DNA from 3 places in the Bradyrhizobium sp. 2TAF24 genome. Region 1 is predicted to be linked to each of the others. Evidence: predicted binding sites of a transcription regulator. Region 1 holds the regulator's gene; each other region holds the start of a gene.
What was found. Region 1 encodes PhoB, which activates phosphate uptake and scavenging genes when phosphate is short. Its sites were predicted from a motif close to TGTCATNNANCTGTCAT; they were not measured.
Positions count from the first base shown of each region.

Region 2: a site for PhoB is predicted at 3,520-3,536, ahead of ugpB (sn-glycerol-3-phosphate ABC transporter substrate-binding protein UgpB). Genes of this name have one in related genera too.
Region 3: a site for PhoB is predicted at 2,722-2,738, ahead of AB4Z37_RS17470 (Orn/Lys/Arg decarboxylase N-terminal domain-containing protein). Genes of this name have one in related genera too.

Region 1 covers NZ_JBFRFW010000005.1:228,656-234,654, forward strand. The annotation lists gene pstC (phosphate ABC transporter permease subunit PstC) at 1-658, shown strand, start outside; gene pstA (phosphate ABC transporter permease PstA) at 658-1,539, shown strand; gene pstB (phosphate ABC transporter ATP-binding protein PstB) at 1,572-2,348, shown strand; gene phoU (phosphate signaling complex protein PhoU) at 2,374-3,090, shown strand; gene phoB (phosphate regulon transcriptional regulator PhoB) at 3,112-3,813, shown strand; gene AB4Z37_RS10590 (GcrA family cell cycle regulator) at 3,943-4,446, opposite strand; gene AB4Z37_RS10595 (aspartate aminotransferase family protein) at 4,912-5,999, shown strand, end outside.
Region 2 covers NZ_JBFRFW010000007.1:169,478-175,476, reverse strand. The annotation lists gene aroA (3-phosphoshikimate 1-carboxyvinyltransferase) at 1-1,080, opposite strand, end outside; gene AB4Z37_RS13390 (TIGR02300 family protein) at 1,392-1,796, shown strand; tRNA gene AB4Z37_RS13385 (tRNA-Ala) at 1,863-1,938, shown strand; gene AB4Z37_RS13380 (CaiB/BaiF CoA transferase family protein) at 2,192-3,397, shown strand; gene ugpB (sn-glycerol-3-phosphate ABC transporter substrate-binding protein UgpB) at 3,591-4,907, shown strand; gene ugpA (sn-glycerol-3-phosphate ABC transporter permease UgpA) at 5,147-5,999, shown strand, end outside.
Region 3 covers NZ_JBFRFW010000010.1:230,623-236,621, forward strand. The annotation lists gene AB4Z37_RS17450 (acyl-CoA dehydrogenase family protein) at 1-450, shown strand, start outside; gene AB4Z37_RS17455 (LLM class flavin-dependent oxidoreductase) at 479-1,579, shown strand; gene AB4Z37_RS17460 (VOC family protein) at 1,659-2,060, opposite strand; gene AB4Z37_RS17465 (MarR family winged helix-turn-helix transcriptional regulator) at 2,167-2,649, shown strand; gene AB4Z37_RS17470 (Orn/Lys/Arg decarboxylase N-terminal domain-containing protein) at 2,793-5,150, shown strand; gene AB4Z37_RS17475 (GNAT family N-acetyltransferase) at 5,156-5,782, shown strand.

The sequences.
Region 1 (5,999 bases):
GTTCCTCACCGAGCTGTGTCCGAAATGGCTGCGGCGGCCGATCGGTATCGCCATCGAGCTGCTCGCCGGCATCCCCAGCATCATCTACGGCATCTGGGGCCTGTTCGTGCTGGCGCCGTTTCTGCAGCAGCACGTCCAGCCGGGACTGATCTCCACTTTCGCCAATGTTCCCGGCCTGTCGTCGCTGTTCGCCGGCCCGCCCTACGGCATCGGCGTGCTCACTGCGAGCCTGATCCTCGCGATCATGGTGCTGCCGTTCATCACGTCGATTTCGCGCGACGTGTTCGAGGCGGTGCCGCCGGTGCTGAAGGAAGCCGCCTACGGCCTCGGCTGCAGCACCTGGGAGGTGATGCGCTATGTCGTGCTGCCCTACACCCGTGTCGGCGTCATCGGCGGCGTCATGCTCGGGCTCGGCCGCGCGCTCGGCGAGACCATGGCGGTGACCTTCGTGATCGGCAACGCCCACAAGATCGCGACTTCGCTGCTGGCGCCGGGCACCACCATCTCGGCGACCATCGCCAACGAGTTCACCGAGGCGGTGGGCGATCTCTACACCTCGTCGCTGATCGCGCTCGGCCTCATCCTGTTCGTGATCACTTTCATCGTGCTGGCGATTGCGCGCTACCTGCTGCTGCGCATCGAGCGGAGGATCGGCTGATGGATGCCTCGCTCTACAATACCCGCCGCCGCCGCAACACGATCGCGGTCGTGGCCTCGATCGGTGCGACCGGTATCGGTCTCGTATGGCTGGCGCTGATTCTCGGCGCCCTGTTCTGGAAGGGGTTCAGCGGCCTGTCGCTGAACGTCTTCACCGAAATGACGCCGCCTCCCGGCTCCGACGGCGGCCTGCTCAACGCCATCATCGGCAGCTTGATCGTGACCGTGCTCGCGGTGGTGATCGGTACGCCGATCGGCATTCTCGCTGGCACCTACATGGCCGAGTACGGCCGCCACGACAAGCTGACCAGCATCGTGCGCTTCATCAACGACATCCTGCTGAGTGCGCCGTCGATCGTGGTCGGCCTGTTCATCTATGAGGTCATGGTGCGCCCGATGGGGCACTTCTCCGGCATCGCCGGCGCCATCGCGCTCGCGGTCATCGTCATCCCGGTGGTGGTGCGCACCACCGAGGACATGCTGCTGCTGGTGCCCAACACCATGCGCGAGGCGGCGGCGTCGATCGGCCTGCCGCGGTCGCTGATGATCCAGCGCATCGCCTACCGTGCGGCCCGCTCGGGGATCGTCACCGGCATCCTGCTCGCGGTCGCCCGCGTCAGCGGCGAGACCGCGCCATTGCTGTTCACCGCGCTCAACCACCAGTTCCTCAGCACGGTGTCGCTGCCGCTGTTCCCCGGGATTTCCGTCATCAACCTCAATGCACCGACGCCCAGCCTTCCGGTCGTCATCTTCCAGTTCGCGCTCAGCCCCTACGCGGACTGGCAGAAGCTGGCTTGGACCGGTGCGCTCATCATCACGCTTTCAGTGCTTGCGCTCAGCATCACCGCCCGTGCGCTTGCCGGATCGAGGAAAACTCAATGACCCTGGCAACCGTGACCCCGTCAGCCACGTCCATGCCGTTCGATACGTCATCGCTCAAGGACAAGATCGCGATCCGCGACCTCGATTTCTTCTATGGCGAGGCACGCGCGCTCAAGAACATCACCATGTCTCTCTACGAGAACAAGGTGACGGCGTTCATCGGTCCGTCGGGCTGCGGCAAGTCGACCCTGCTGCGCATCCTCAACCGCATGTACGACCTCTACCCGAACCAGCGGGCGGGCGGCCAGGTCAATTTCGACGGCGCCAACATCCTGGAGCCGGGCCTCGACATCAATCTGCTGCGGGCGCGGATCGGCATGGTCTTCCAGAAGCCGACCCCGTTCCCCATGTCGATCTACGAGAACATCGCGTTCGGCATCCGGCTCTACGAAAAACTGTCCAAGAGCGAGCTGGACAACCGGGTCGAGCAGTCGCTGCGGCGCGCCGCGCTGTGGGACGAGGTCAAGAACAAGCTCAACGCCAACGGCCTCAGCCTGTCGGGCGGCCAGCAGCAGCGCCTGTGCATCGCGCGCACGGTCGCGGTGCGGCCGGAGGTCATCCTGTTCGACGAGCCGTGCTCGGCGCTGGACCCGATCTCGACCGCCAAGATCGAGGAGCTGATCGACGAGCTGAAGGACGATTACACGATCGTGATCGTGACCCATAACATGCAGCAGGCCGCCCGCGTCTCCGACTTCACGGCCTTCATGTATCTCGGCGAGTTGATCGAGTTCGGGCCGACGACCAAGATCTTCACCACGCCGTCGGATCGCCGGACCCAGGATTACATCACCGGCCGGTTCGGCTGAGGCGCCTCGTGCGCGGGAGAATATGATGGCCTTCGAACATACAGCCAAAGCCTTCGACCAGGACCTGCAGGAGCTCACCCGCATGGTTGCGGAGATGGGCGGTCTCGCCGAGCGGCAGATCGTGGAATCCGTCGACGCGCTGATCCGCCGTGACATCGCGCTGGGGCAGCGCGTGGTCAACGCCGACAACGAGCTCGACAAGCTGCAGCGCACCATCGAGGAGCGCGCCGTGCTCACCATCGCGCGGCGCCAGCCGATGGCGGTGGACCTGCGCGAAATCGTCGGCGCGATGCGGGTCGCCACCGACCTCGAGCGCATCGGCGACCTCGCCAAGAATATCGGCAAGCGCGTCAGCGCGCTCGACAGCGACTTCCATCCGCTCAAGCTGATCCGCGGCCTCGAGCACATGGCGAGCCTGGTGCAGTCGCAGATCAAGTCGGTGCTCGATGCCTATGCGGCGCACGACCTGCCGGCGGCGATGGCGGTGTGGAAGGGCGACGAGGAGGTCGACGCGATCTGCACCTCGCTGTTCCGCGAGCTGCTCACCTACATGATGGAAGATCCCCGCAACATCAGCTTCTGCATCCACCTGATGTTCTGCGCCAAGAACATCGAACGCATGGGCGACCATGCCACCAACATTGCGGAGACCGTGTTCTACATGGTCGAAGGGCAGCAGATGCAGGATCCGCGCCCCAAGGGCGACATGACTGCGTTCGCCACCGCAACCCCCGGCAACTGATCGAGACGCTAAGGAACCGATATGGGTGCACGCATTCTGGTTGTTGAAGATGAAGAAGCGCTCACGACGCTGCTGCGCTACAATCTCGACGCTGAGGGCTATGACGTGGAAACCGTGGCGCGCGGCGACGAGGCCGACACACGGCTCAAGGAGCGCATTCCGGACCTGATCGTCCTGGACTGGATGCTGCCCGGCCTGTCCGGCATCGAGCTGTGCCGCCGCCTGCGGACCCGCCCCGAGACCAAGCAGCTGCCGATCATCATGCTCACCGCCCGCGGCGAGGAGAGCGAGCGGGTGCGTGGTCTTGCCACCGGCGCCGACGACTACATCGTCAAGCCGTTCTCGGTGCCCGAGCTGCTGGCGCGGGTGAAGGGCCTGCTGCGCCGGGCGAGCCCGGAACGGCTCGCCACCGTGCTGACCTATGGCGACATCGAGCTCGACCGCGACAAGCGCCGTGTCGCGCGCTCGGGCCAGCCGATCGACCTCGGCCCGACCGAATACCGCCTGCTCGAGTTCTTCCTCGAGCATCCCGGCCGTGTGTTCAGCCGCGAGCAGCTGCTCGATGGCGTCTGGGGTCGTGACATCTACATCGACGAGCGCACCGTCGACGTCCATATCGGCCGCCTGCGCAAGCTCCTCAACTTCGGCAGGGATCAGGATCCGATCCGCACCGTGCGCGGCGCTGGCTACGCGCTCGACGACCGCTTCGCCAAGGCGGAGTAGCCGAGAGGCCGACGTTTCTCTCCACAACGACAAACGGCGCCGCATCCCTGATGCGGCGCCGTTTTGCTTGTCGCTGGCTTGCCGGGAAGGCCGGCGCGGCGGCCGCGCCGGATTTTCAGCGCATGTCGCTTATTTGCCGGTCGGGCGGCGATCGCGACGGCGATCGCTGGCCGGTTGATAGGCCACGCGCGAGTGATGCGCGCAGTAGGGCAGGCCGGTCAGGGCCTTGCCGCCGCAGAAGAAGAAGTCGTTGCTGCCGGGATCGCCGACCGGCCAGTGGCAGGTGGCTTCGGTCAGCTCCAGCAGCGACAGCCGCTGGCTCATCGGCACAACGTTGTCATAGGTGACCGGATCGGGCTCGACCTCGAAGGCGTGGGCGAGCGCGGTGTTGCCGCGGGACATCGGCCGCGAAATCCGCATCATGTGCTGGGCGGGACGCGCCTTGCGCTGGCGCGGGGCCGCCGAGGACGGGCTCTTGGCGCGGCCCGACAGGCCGAGCCGGTGGACCTTTCCGATGACGGCGTTGCGGGTGATGTTGCCGAGTTCCGCCGCGATCTGGCTGGCAGACAGGCCGGCTTCCCAGAGTTTCTTCAACTGCTCCACGCGATCGTCGGTCCAACCCATTACCGTCATCGCAGTCTATCCCTTCGTGTCGCGCCACCACGGACGAGCCTGCTGGCGACGGCTGTGTCTCAAAAAATCCCTGCTGGCAGAATCCTTTAGCCCTCGCCGGATGCATGGGTCGCAACCGAGCGTGTACGCCGCCACAAGGGACCGAAAAGGATCAGATCTACCGCACGAGATGTCGTATCCGACCGTCAAAAGGCTACAATATGCCGTGACTCACGCGCAAGAGTCGGGCAGGACGCGTCCACATGTTCTACGTTGGAAACGCGAAAAACCGCTTTTTCCGCGGCTTTTAGGAATCATTGCCGAGTTGACAGCCGGGGGGGCGCCAATAGAATGTTGCCGCGTGCTGCCCGCGAGGCGGCACGTTTTGTTTCTGGAACCAGCACATCAGGCAGGGCATCGTCCGGTCTCACGGGTTTCGCACCGTGATCTGTCGATATTTCCCGCCGAACATTCTGTCGGGTCATCATGAGCACCAACGCGTCGTCCCATCTCATGCCGGTCTTTGCGCGGGCTGATCTCGCCTTCGATCGCGGCGAGGGTGTGTGGCTGCATGGCGCCGATGGTGAGCGCTATCTCGATTTCACCAGCGGCGTGGCTGTCAACGCGCTGGGACATGCGCATCCGCATCTCGTCGCTGCCTTGCAGGAGCAGGCGACCAAGCTGTGGCACATGTCGAACCTGTTCAGGAGCCCGGATGGCGAGAAGGTGGCGGCGCGGCTGTGCGCCGCGAGCTTCGCCGACGTGGCGTTCTTCTGCAATTCCGGCGCCGAAGCGATGGAAGCCGTCATCAAGGTGGTGCGCAAGCACCATGCGGCGAAAGGCCACCCGGAGCGCTACCGCATCATCACCTTCGAAGGTGCTTTCCATGGCCGCACGCTGGCGACGCTCGCCGCCGGCGGCCAGGAGAAATATCTCGAAGGCTTTGGCCCGCGCGTCGAAGGTTTCGACCAGGTCCCCCATGGTGATGTCGAGGCGGTGCGCAAGGCGATCGGTCCACACACCGCGGGCATTCTGATCGAGCCGGTGCAGGGCGAGGGCGGCGTGCGCAGCGCGCCGCAGTCCTTCTTCAAGGCGTTGCGGCAGCTGTGTGACGAGCATGGCCTGCTGCTGGCGTTCGACGAAGTGCAGACCGGCATGGGGCGCACCGGCGAATTGTTCGCCTATCAGTGGACCGGCGTCACGCCGGACGTGATGGCACTCGCGAAGGCGCTCGGCGGCGGCTTTCCGATCGGCGCCTGCCTCGCCACCGCCGATGCGGCCTCCGGCATGACGCCGGGCACGCACGGCTCGACCTTCGGCGGCAATCCGCTGGCGATCGCGGCCGCCGGCGCGGTGCTCGACGTGATGCAGGCACCCGGCTTCTTCGATCATGTCAAACGGATGTCGCTGCTGCTCAAGCAGAAGCTGGCGTCGGTGGTCGATCGTTATCCCGCGATCCTCAGCGATGTGCGCGGCGAGGGCCTTCTGGTCGGCGTCAAGGCGGTGATCCCGAGCGGCGAGCTCGTCGCGGCGCTGCGCGGCGAAAAGCTGCTCACGGTCGGCGCCGGCGACAA
Region 2 (5,999 bases), on a different contig from region 1:
GAGGCGGTCGGATTCCTTGACCCGCAGCTCATGCAGGCCGCGCATGATGGTGGTGCCTTCGGCATAGGCCGCGGCCACCGCCAGCACGAGATACTCGTCGATCATCGACGGCGCGCGCTCCGGCGGCACGGTGACGCCGCGCAGCTTCGAGCCGCGCACGCGCAGCCGCGCCATCGGCTCGCCGGCATCGCCGCGAACATGGCTCTCCTCGATCGAGGCGCCCATCTCGCGCAGCGTCGTGAACAGGCCAGTGCGCAAGGGATTGGTCATCACGTCGGTGAGCACGATGTCGGAGCCCTCGACCACCAGCGCCGCCACCAGCGGGAAGGCCGCCGAGGACGGATCAGCCGGCACCACGACCGGCGCGCCGGTCAGCTCCGGCTGGCCCTGCAGCGTGATCTTGCGGCCATGAACGCCGTCCGCTTCCGAGACGATGGCCGCGCCGAAATGCGCCAGCATCAGCTCGGTGTGGTCGCGGCTCGCCTCCGGCTCGATCACCGTGGTCGCGCCGGGCGCGGCGAGCCCCGCCAGCAGCACCGCCGACTTGATCTGGGCGGACGCCACCGGCGAGCGATAGACGATCGGCAGGGGATCGCGCGCGCCGGCGAGCGTCACCGGCAGCCGGCCGCCCTCGGTGGCCACCGTCACCTTCGCGCCCATCAGTTCCAAGGGATCTAAGATGCGGCGCATCGGCCGCTTGCGTAAGGAGGCGTCACCATCGAACGTCGCGGTGATCGGGCAGCCGGCAACCGCGCCCATCACCAGGCGGCAACCGGTGCCGGAATTGCCGAAATCGAGCGCCGCGGCCGGTGCGGCAAAGCCGCCCACCCCGACGCCGCGCACCGTCCAGGCGCCCTCGCCGGTGCGCGTGACGCTGGCGCCGAGCGCCTGCATCGCCTTCGCGGTGTTGAGCACGTCCTCGCCTTCCAGCAGGCCGGTGATCCGGGTTTCGCCGACCGCCAGGGCACCGAGGATCAGCGCCCGATGCGAAATCGACTTGTCGCCGGGCACGCGCACCTCGCCGGAGAGGGCGGAACTGCTGCGCGCCTGCAGCGGACGAAGCTCGCCAGAATGTGTCACGACCGTGGTTCCCGTGTCCCTGCGCCAGCACCCCGGCGATCGCGGCCGCGCCGGCCCGAGGAGGCGCCGGCACAAGCCTCCCGCGACCGGGAGGGCACTGGAAATCCATGATTTCCGTGGGGTTTTGCGGCGCTGGCCGAATCGCAGCCGGGCTGCGGCACCCGTTGGCCCCGCCAAACCTCACTGCATCGGCTCCTAACACGCGCCGCCCGCCGCGTCATGCCCTGCCGATAGGTCAAACCCGCTATTGACAGCGGCGCGGCAACTAGCCAAGTGAAGCACCGACTCTCAGACATCCTCAGGACACCGACGTGGCCAAACCCGAGCTTGGAACGAAACGCATCTGTCCGACGACAGGCAAGAAGTTCTACGATCTGAACAAGAACCCGGTGATTTCGCCGTATACCGGTGAGGTCGTGCCGATCGCTCCGGTGGCGCCGGTCCGCACCCGCGGCGACGCCGGCCGCGTCCATACGACCGACGACGCAGCGCCGGAAGCGGCCGAAATGGAGACGGTGTCGCTCGAGGAGGCCGATGCCGAGGAAAATACCGGCAAGGTCAACGCCGTTCTGCCGGAATCCGAGGACGATATCGAGATCGACGACAGCCTCGACGACGACGATGACGACGATTCGACCTTCATCGCCGACGAAGAAGAAGGGGATGAAGACGTCACGGACATCATTGGTGACGTTTCTGGTGATGAAGAGACTTGAGATAATCTCAAATATGTGAAAAAGGGTTCGCCGCGCGCCGCTGATTTGACGGTGACGCGACAATCCGGGGCCATAGCTCAGCTGGGAGAGCGCTTGCATGGCATGCAAGAGGTCGGCGGTTCGATCCCGCCTGGCTCCACCAATTCCCCGGCGATCCGCCTGAGGCGCGATCTCCCCCGTTTTCCACGCCCGCCCACTCAGAAGCCGCCGATTTGCAGGCGTTCCGCCTGACGGCCCCATTGCGGTCCTTTCGCGCCCCCTGAGCGCTTGATTGCGGCACCGCGGCGGTATCCACTTTTGCAACAGGCCATGACGGAATGCGGCTGGCTCGCCCAGGCCGCCGACGATAAGGCTTGCCAACGGGAAACGTTCTTCATCCACCAAGGATTAGGCTCATGACGTCTCAGGCTGCCGGTGCAATGACGGGACTGCGCGTGATCGATCTCACGCGCGTGCTGGGGGGCCCCTACTGCACCCAGGTCCTCGCCGACCACGGCGCCGACGTCGTCAAGGTCGAGCCGCCTGCCGGCGACGAGGTCCGGGAATGGGGCCCTCCGTTCCACGACGGCGACGCCGCCTACTTCCTCGGCATCAACCGCAACAAGCGCTCGATCGGCCTCGACCTCGCCTCGGAGGGCGGCCGCGCGGTGCTGATGACCATGCTCAAGGACGCCGACGTCCTGATCGAGAACTTCAAGCCCGGCACCCTCGACAAGTGGGGTATCGGCAACGACGTGCTCCGGGATAAATTTCCGCGCCTGATCCATTGCCGCATCTCCGGCTTCGGCGGCGACGGCCCGCGTGGCGGCAACCCCGGCTATGACGCCATCATCCAGGCCATGACCGGCATGATCGCCGCCACCGGCTCGCCGGAGAGCGGCCCGATGCGAATCGGCGTGCCGCTGGTCGACATCTCGACCGGGCTGTTCGCCACCGTCGGCATCCTGATGGCCTTGGCGGAGCGGCAGCGCTCGGGGCTTGGCCAATTCCTCGAAACCACGCTGTTCGAGACCGGCCTTGCCATCATGCACCCGCACACCGCGAATTATTTCCTGCACGGCAAGCCGCCGTCACTGACCGGCAACGAGCATCCCAATCTCGCGCCTTACGCGATCTTCCCCACCCGCGACGGCCAGATCTTCACCGGCGTCGGCAACGACGGCACCTTCCGCAAGCTGTGCAAGGAGATCGGCAAGCCCGAGCTCGGCACCGACCCGCGCTTCGCGCGCAACCGCGACCGCGTCACCAACCGCGAGGCGCTGCGCGCCGAGCTCGAGGCGGTGTTCAGGCAGCACGACACCGAGCCGCTGTGCGACCGCCTGCTGTCGGCCGGCCTGCCCGCCGGCCCGGTGCAGTCGATCGACAAGGCCCTGGAAGGCGCCCATGTCGCCCACCGCGGCGACGTCGTCAGCAAGGACTGGTACAAGGGCGTGGCGTCCCCGATCCGCTTCGACCGCAGCAAGGCCTCGCTGCGCCGCACACCGCCGAAATTCGGCGAGCATGCCGCGGAGGTGCTCGGCGAGTTCGGCTTCTCCCCGGCCGAGATCACCGAGCTGATGGCCCAGGGCATCGTTTCCACCCCCGGCGAGAAGAAGCGCTGAGCGCACGCACCGGCCGGCGGCGTCCCGACACGACGGACCGCCCCTCACCGGCCGCGCCGGTGCGGGCGGCGCCATGCCCGATTTTCCACTTTCCTTTCCGCGCACCCCGCCTTTACCATCGCCGTCATATGCATGTCGTCCGGCGCCTTTAACGCGCTTCTTTTCAATGACGACAGCTCCAGGGAGATGGCTGATGACGGTTCGCCGGATGGGTTTCGGCTTGGTTGCTTCCGCCTTTGCCGCGCTGGCGTCGCCCGCGCAGGCGGCGACGGAAATCCAGTGGTGGCACGCGCTGACCGGCGCCAACAACGACGTGGTGGTGAAGCTCGCCGAGGAATTCAACGCCTCGCAGAGCGACTACAAGGTGGTGCCGGTCTACAAGGGCAGCTACCCCGACACCATGAACGCCGGCATTGCCGCCTTCCGCGCCGGCACCGCGCCGCACATCCTGCAGGTGTTCGAAGTCGGCACCGCCACCATGATGGCCGCCACCGGTGCGATCAAGCCGGTCTACAAGCTGATGCAGGAATCCGGCGAAAAGTTCGATCCGAGCGCCTACCTGCCGGCGATCACCGGCTACTACTCGACCTCCAAGGGCGAGATGCTGTCGTTCCCGTTCAACTCCTCGTCCATGGTGATGTGGATCAACAAGGACGCGCTGAAGAAGGCCGGCATCGCCGACATTCCCAAGACCTGGCCCGAGGTGTTCGAGGACGCCAAGAAATTGCATGCGGCCGGCTTCGCCACCTGCGGCTTCTCCACGGCATGGGTGACCTGGGCCAACATCGAGCAGCTGTCCGCCTGGCACAACCTGCCGCTCGCGACCAAGGCCAACGGCCTCGACGGCTTCGACACCGAGCTGAAGTTCAACGGACCGGCGCAGATCAAGCACCTGGAAACCCTGGTGGAGCTGCAGAAGGACAAGACCTACGACTATTCCGGCCGCACCAACAACGCCGAGGGCCGTTTCACATCCGGTGAGTGCCCGATCTTCCTGACGTCGTCGGCATTCTTCGGCCAGGTTCGCGCCAATGCCAAGTTCGACTGGACCAACGCGCCGATGCCCTACTATCCGGACGTCGCCGGCGCACCGCAGAACTCGATCATCGGCGGCGCCTCGCTGTGGGTGATGGGCGGCAAGAAGCCGGACGAATACAAGGGCGTCGCCAAGTTCCTCGCCTTCCTGTCCGACACCGACCGCCAGGTCGCGATCCACAAGGCGTCGGGCTACCTGCCGATCACCAAGGCGGCCTATGCCAAGGCCAAGGAGCTCGGCTTCTACAAGGACGCGCCCTATCTCGAGACCCCGCTGCAGGAGCTGACCAACAAGGAGCCGACCGAGAACTCGCGCGGCCTGCGCCTTGGCAACATGGTGCAGCTGCGCGACGTCTGGGCCGAGGAGATCGAGGCGGCGCTCGCCGGCAAGAAGAGCGCCAAGGACGCGCTTGACACCGCCGTGCAGCGCGGCAACCAGATGCTGCGCCAGTTCGAGCGCACCGTATCGCGCTGAGGCATGTTCGACCGAGCTTGTCCTTCGGCGCGATCCGAGGGGCAAGCTCTTCCGACGACTGACGACGTCGTTACAAGAGCTTACCCCTCATCCTGAGGAGCCTGCGCAGCGGGCGTCTCGAAGGATGAGGCCATAAGACGAGCGCGTGGCTCTCATGGTTCGAGACGCAGCCCAGAGGGCCGCTCCTCACCATGAGGAATAAACCGCACGGCAAGATCAAGGTTGGGGCAGTCGTCGTCATGGAAAAGCAGTCGGTCTTCCGGTCGCGCCTGCTGCCTTACGTCCTGCTGGTGCCGCAGGTCGCGGTGGTGCTGCTGTTCTTCTACTGGCCGGCGGCGCAGGCGGTGTGGCAATCGTTCCTGCTGCAGGACGCCTTCGGCCTCTCCACCACCTTCGTGGCGTTCGAGAACTACGCCGACATCCTCACACAGCCCGAATATCTCAACGCCATCCTGCGCACGCTGCTGTTCTCCGCCGCGATCGCCGCCGCCTCGCTGTCGGCGGCGCTGCTGCTGGCGGTGATGGCCGACAAGCCGCTTACCGGAGTGACCGTCTATCGCACGCTGCTGATCTGGCCCTATGCGGTGGCGCCCGCGGTCGCCGGCGTGCTGTGGCTGTTCATGCTGCATCCGGCGCTCGGCGTGCTCTCCAGGCCGTTGCGCGCCCTCGGCGTCGACTGGAATCCGCTGCTCAATGGCAACCAGGCGATCCTGCTGGTGGTGCTGGCGGCTGCCTGGAAGCAGATTTCCTACAACTTCCTGTTCTTCCTGGCCGGACTGCAGGCGATCCCCAAGAGCGTGATGGAAGCGGCCGCGATCGACGGCGCGCGGCCGATGCGGCGGTTCTGGACCGTGACCTTTCCGCTGCTGATGCCGACCATCTTCTTCCTGATCGTCATCAACACCGTCTATGCCTTCTTCGAGACCTTCGGCATCATCGACACCATGACCGGCGGCGGTCCGGCGAAAGCCACCGAGACGCTGGTCTACAAGGTCTATCTCGATGGCCTGCTCGGCAGCAATCTCGGCAGCTCGGCGGCGCAGTCAGTCATCCTGATGTTCATCGTCATTGCGCTCACGGCGGTCCAGTTCC
Region 3 (5,999 bases), on a different contig from region 1:
GAGGGCGCCCAGGTGCCGCTACATGCGGTGCTGATCCCGGCGATCTATGACGGCGTCGCCCGCGCAGCGCGCGACTGGCTGATCACCTTCCTGAAGACGCGGACGCCCGCGAGCCTCGGCGCACCGCTGGCGACGCTGCCACGGGCGCACGACGTCGTCGGCGGCATCGAGGCGCGCCTCGCCGTCAATGCGCGGCTGATCGGCAGCTTTGCCGACGATTGCGACAGCGGCCGGGAGATCGCGACGACGGAAGCCAACATCATCAAGCTGACCGTGACCAACAATGCCGTCGAGGTGGTGGAGGCGGCGCTGTCGCTGACCGGCAATCACGGCCTGACGCGGTCCAACCCGCTGGAGCGGCATTACCGCGACGTGCTGTGCGCGAGGGTGCACACGCCGCAGGACGATTCCACCCGCGTCGCCGCCGGGCGGCTCGCGCTCGGGATCTGACACAACGACATCTTGCAGGGAGCAGTCCATGTCCGTGGAGTTCATCGGCTACATCAGCAACAACAACGCCTCCGAAACCATCGTTCGGAACGGCCCGGTGCTCGACCGCCATCACATCGAGACGGTGGCGAAGGCCCACGAGAACGCCGGCTTCGACCGCGTGCTGCTCGCGTTTCACTCCACCATTCCGGACAGCCTGCAGGTCGGCCAGCATGTGCTGGGTGTCACCGACAAGCTCAATGTGCTGATCGCCCAGCGCCCCGGATTCACCGCGCCGACGCTGCTGGCGCGGCAGCTCGCGACCATTGACCAGCTCTGGCGCGGCCGCGTCGCGCTGCATGTCATTACCGGCGGTAACGCCGTCGAGCTGCGCCAGGACGGCAACACCCTTGACGACAAGGACGAGCGCTACGCCCGCACCGACGAGTTCCTCGACGTGGTGCGCGCCGAGTGGAGCAGCCCCAGGCCGTTCGACTATCGCGGCAAGTACTACCAGGTGGAGCAGGGCTTCTCGCAGGTCAAGCCGTACCGGGCCGAGGGCATTCCGGTCTTCGTCGGCGGCGCGTCGGACGCGGCCATCGAGGTCGCCGGCAAGCATGCCGACACCTTTGCGCTGTGGGGCGAATCCTACGACCAGGTGCGTGACGTCACCGCGCGGGTGCGGTCAGCTGCGGCCCGGCACGGGCGGCCGGCGCCGCGTTTCAGCCTGTCGGTGCGGCCGATCCTCGCGGAGACCGAAGAGAAGGCTTGGGCCAAGGCGGAAGCGATCCTGGAGCGCGCCACCGCATTGCAGGACCAGACTGGGTATCGCCGTCCGGCCGACGGCCGCGCCACCGCCGGCGCCAAGCGGTTGTTGGCGCTGGCCGAGCAGGGCAGCCGTATCGACAAGCGGCTGTGGACCGAGATTGCGAAACTCACCGGCGCCAACAGCAACACCACGGCGCTGGTCGGCACGCCCGAGCAGGTCGCCGAGGTGTTCGGCGACTATTACGATCTCGGCATCAGCCATTTCCTGATCCGCGGCTTCGATCCTCTGATCGACGCCATCGACTATGGCCGCGAGCTGATTCCGCTGACCCGCAAGCGGATTGCCGAGCGGCAGGCGACGCGGGGCGTCGCCGCCGAATGATCCATCGGCTGGCTTGTCGCCAGCCTGCCGCTCATCGTCTCGGCGGGGACGGCGCGCTGCGCGGGGGCGTGGTCCGCGTTCAGGCGTTCGCGGTGTTCATCCAGACGATCTCCCAGACATAGCCATCCAGGTCTTCGATGTGGCGGTTGTACATGAAGCCGAGGTCCTGCGCCGGGTTGGGATCGGCTCTGCCGCCCGCCGCCACCGCGCGCGCCACCGTGGCATCGACAACATCGCGGTCGTCGACCGTCAGGGCGTACAGAGCCTGACTGTCGGCTCGCGCGTCGCCGATCGGGCGCTTGGTGAATTCGCGATAGTAATCGTGGGTCAACAGCATCACCCCGATTGCGTCCGCGAACATCAGCGAGGTCGAATTCTCCCCCGAAAACTGCGGGTTCACCGTGCCGCCGAGCGCCACGTAGAACGCCGTCGCCGCGGCGAGATCGCGCACGGGCAGGTTCACCAAAATCATCTTGGACATCGTTTTTCCCTCTAAAGTCGTCGGAAGCCGCGCTATTGCCCTTGTTCCGAGCTGATAGGGGCTAAGTATCTTGATATCAAGATACTTGATAGAGAGATAATCGTCGATGGACCGTGCCGAGGCTGCCTCCGAACAATGGGCCCGCGAGCGCCCCGATCTCCCAACCCTGCCGGTGGAAACGGTCGGTCGCCTGCTCGATGCCGCCGCGCGGGTGATCCGCGATCACATGAACCCGTTGCTTGCGGAAGCGGACCTGCAGGTCGGCGAGTTCGATGTGCTGACGCCGCTCAGGCGCGCCGGTGAGCCCTACATGTTGTCGCCGACCCAGTTGTACGAATCGGCCATGATCTCCTCCGGCGGCATGACCAGCCGCCTGGACCGGCTGGAGCGCGCCGGGTTGATTGAGCGCCGCCCCGATCCCAACGACCGGCGCGGCAGGCAGGTCGCGCTGACGGTTGCCGGCAAGCGCGCAATCGACGATTTGATTGGCCCCATGGTGGCGCTTGAGGAGCGCATGCTGTCCGTGCTGACACCGGCGGAGCAGACAACCCTCAACTTGCTCCTCAAGAAGCTGCTGACCGGCCTCTAGGTTGAGCCTGATGCGGCGCGGGCATCGTGCCGCCGGGCGTAAATCCACAAGCCTCGACGATCGGCGGGTGATAGTCATATCACTGTCATCTTCGTCCTGAAATGTCGGGCGAGCCTCCCACCCCTTGGACCCGTGGCGGACCCATGAACTTCTTCCAACGCTTCACTTTTCTTTTTTCGGCGCCGGTGTTCGACGCGGACGATCTCGAGGGGCTGCGGCTCCAGCAGATCATGGCCGCGATCGAGCATATGGGCTTTCAGGTGGTCAAGGCGCGCCGCATCGAGGATGCGGAGATCGCGGTGCAGACCGACGCCGCCATCGGCTGCATGGTGGTCGACTGGGGCAAGAAGGGGCTGGAGGGCAAGGCCGCGTCCCTGATCGCCCTGATGCGCCGCCGGGGCCTGGAGATGCCGATCGTGCTCTTGGTGCGGCGCAAGCGCTTCGAGGACATCCCGGTCGAGGTGCTCGACTTCATCGACGGCTACATCTTCCTCGCCGAGGAGACCCCCGAGTTCATCGCCAAGAACTTGGTCAGCCGCCTCAAGCAGTATGCCGAGACCCTGAAGACGCCATTCTTCGGCGCGCTGTCGGATTTCGCCGAGGAGGGCAACCAGCTATGGACCTGTCCGGGTCACAATGGCGGCATCTTCTACAGCCGCAGCCCGATCGGGCGGATCTTCATGGAGCATCTCGGCGAGGCCGTGTTCCGTGACGACCTCGACAACTCCGTGCTCGAACTCGGCGACCTCCTGACCCATGAGGGGCCGGCGCTGCAGGCGCAGAAGGAAGCCGCGACCATCTTCGGGGCCGAAAAAACCTACTTCGTTCTCAACGGCACCTCGGCGTCCAACAAGATCGTGCTGTCGGCGCTGGTCGCCGAGGGCGATCTCGTGCTGTTCGACCGCAACAACCACAAGGCCGCGCATCACGGCGCACTGCTGCTCGGCGGCGGCACGCCGGTGTACCTGCCGACCGAGCGCAACGCCTACGGCCTGATCGGTCCGATCACGCCGGCTTCGCTCGATGAGGCAACGATCCGCGCCGCGATCGCGGCGAGCCCGCTGGTCAAGGACCCGGAGGCGGCGACCCGCCGCCGTCCGTTCCGCGTCGCGGTGATCGAGCAGTGCACCTATGACGGCACCATCTACAACGCCCAGAAGCTGCTGGAGAAGATCGGCCCGCTCTGCGACTACATCCTGTTCGACGAGGCCTGGGCCGGCTTCATGAAATTCCATCCGATCTATGCCGAGCGCTTCGCGATGGGGCTGCGCGAGCTCGGACCGGACGCGCCCGGCATCATCGCCACCCAGTCGACCCACAAGCAGCTCGCGAGCTTCTCGCAGGCTTCGCAGATCCATGTCAGGGATCGCCACATCAAGGGCCAGCGCCGCCGCGTCGAGCACCGCCGCTTCAACGAGAGCTTCTTGCAGCACGCCTCGACGTCGCCGTTCTATCCGCTGTTCGCCTCGCTTGACGTCGGCGCGCAGATGATGAAGGGCCGCTCGGGTGAGGTGCTGTGGGACGACACCATCCGCCTCGGCATCGAGCTGCGCAAGAAGCTGCGCGCCGTCCGCCGCGAGTTCGACGAGAAGGAAAGCGATCCGGTCCGCCGCTGGTTTTTCGATCCATTCGTGCCGGACCGGGTGTCGATCCCGGACGTGGCGCGCGAGGGCGGGTCGCATGACGTGCCCTGGGAAAGTCTGTCGACCGACCAGCTCGCCAGCAAGGCGAGCTACTGGGAATTCAAGCCGGGCGCGTCCTGGCATGGCTTTGCCAACCTCGCGCCGGGCCTCGCCATCACCGACCCGAACAAGCTGACGCTGCTGACGCCGGGGCTCGACCGTAAGACCGGCCAGTATGAGGCGCACGGCATCCCGGCGCCGGTGGTCGCGCAGTATCTCCGCGAGAACCGCGTCGTGCCGGAAAAGAACGACCTCAACTCGCTGCTGTTCCTGCTCACCCCGGGCGTGGAATCGAGCAAGGCCGGCACGCTGGTCAGCGCGCTCGTCGCGTTCAAGCGCCTGCACGACGACAACGCGCTGCTCGACGATGTGATGCCGGAGTTCGTCGCGCGCCGGCCGGCGCGCTACCGTGGCGTGCGGCTGCGCAACCTGTGCGGCGAGATGCATGCGTTCTACCGCTCCGCCAACATCAGCGAGCTGCAGAAGGCCCAGTTCCGTGCCGAGCACCTGCCGGAGCCGGCGATGACGCCGTATCAGGCGTCGCGCTACCTCGTGCGCAACGACGTCGATTACCTGCCGATCGACGAGATCGACGGCCGCATCGCCACGACGCTGTTCGTGGTCTATCCGCCCGGCATCGCCACCATCGTGCCCGGCGAGCGGATCACGGAGCGCGCGAAACCGATGATCGCGTATCTCAAGGCGTTCGAGCAGGCGGAAAACCTGTTTCCCGGCTTCGGCGCCGAAATCCAGGGCCTCTATCGCGAAATCGATGCCAGCGGTACCATCCGCTTCCACACCTATGTCGTGCGCGAGTGACCGCCATGGCTGAACCCGGTCTCGACCTGTCGTCATCCGCTGCGGCGTGTCCGGCGCCGACGATCACCATTCGGCCATCGCGCGACGACGATGTCGACGCGATGCTGGCGATCTATCGCTATCACATCCGCCACGGCGTCGAGCCCGGTGCGGTGCAGGCCGCCGAGCCGCTCGATCCCGACGACTTGAAGCAGCGGCGCAAGAACATGCGCAGCCGCCGTCTGCCGCATATCGTCGCCGAGATCGATGGCATCATTGTCGGCTACGCCTATGCGGTGCTGTTCCGCAAGCGCCCGGCCTATCGCTACACCGCCAAGCACTCGATCTATGTGCACCACGACCACATGCGCGCCGGGGTGGGGCGGGTGCTGCTGCCGGCGCTGGTCGACGCCTGCGCGGCGGCGGGTTATCGCCAGCTCATCGGCTACATCGACGCCGCCAACGCCGCCTCGATCCGCCTGCACGAGAACTGCGGTTTTCGCCAGGTCGGCTACCTGCCGGCGATCGGCTACAAGTTCGGCCACTGGTCGGCCACCGTGATGATGCAGCGCTCCCTCGGCGCCGGCGACACCACGCCGCCGGACTCGGTGCTGACCCATCCGGCGGCGGGCGGGCCGGACGGGCACGGCTGAGGCGCGGGACGCCGGATGCGGGACGGCGCCTTCGGACGGGCCATGTCCGTCCACATGTGCAGCACGTAGCCCGGATGAACGCTTTACTGCTCATGGTGAGGAGCGCAGCGTAGCTGCGCGTCTCGAACCATGAGGCCGCAGTATTTGCCGTTTGTCTCTCGGCCCCATCCTTCGAGACGCCCGCCGCGCGGGCTCCTCAGGATGAAGAGAAAGGCCG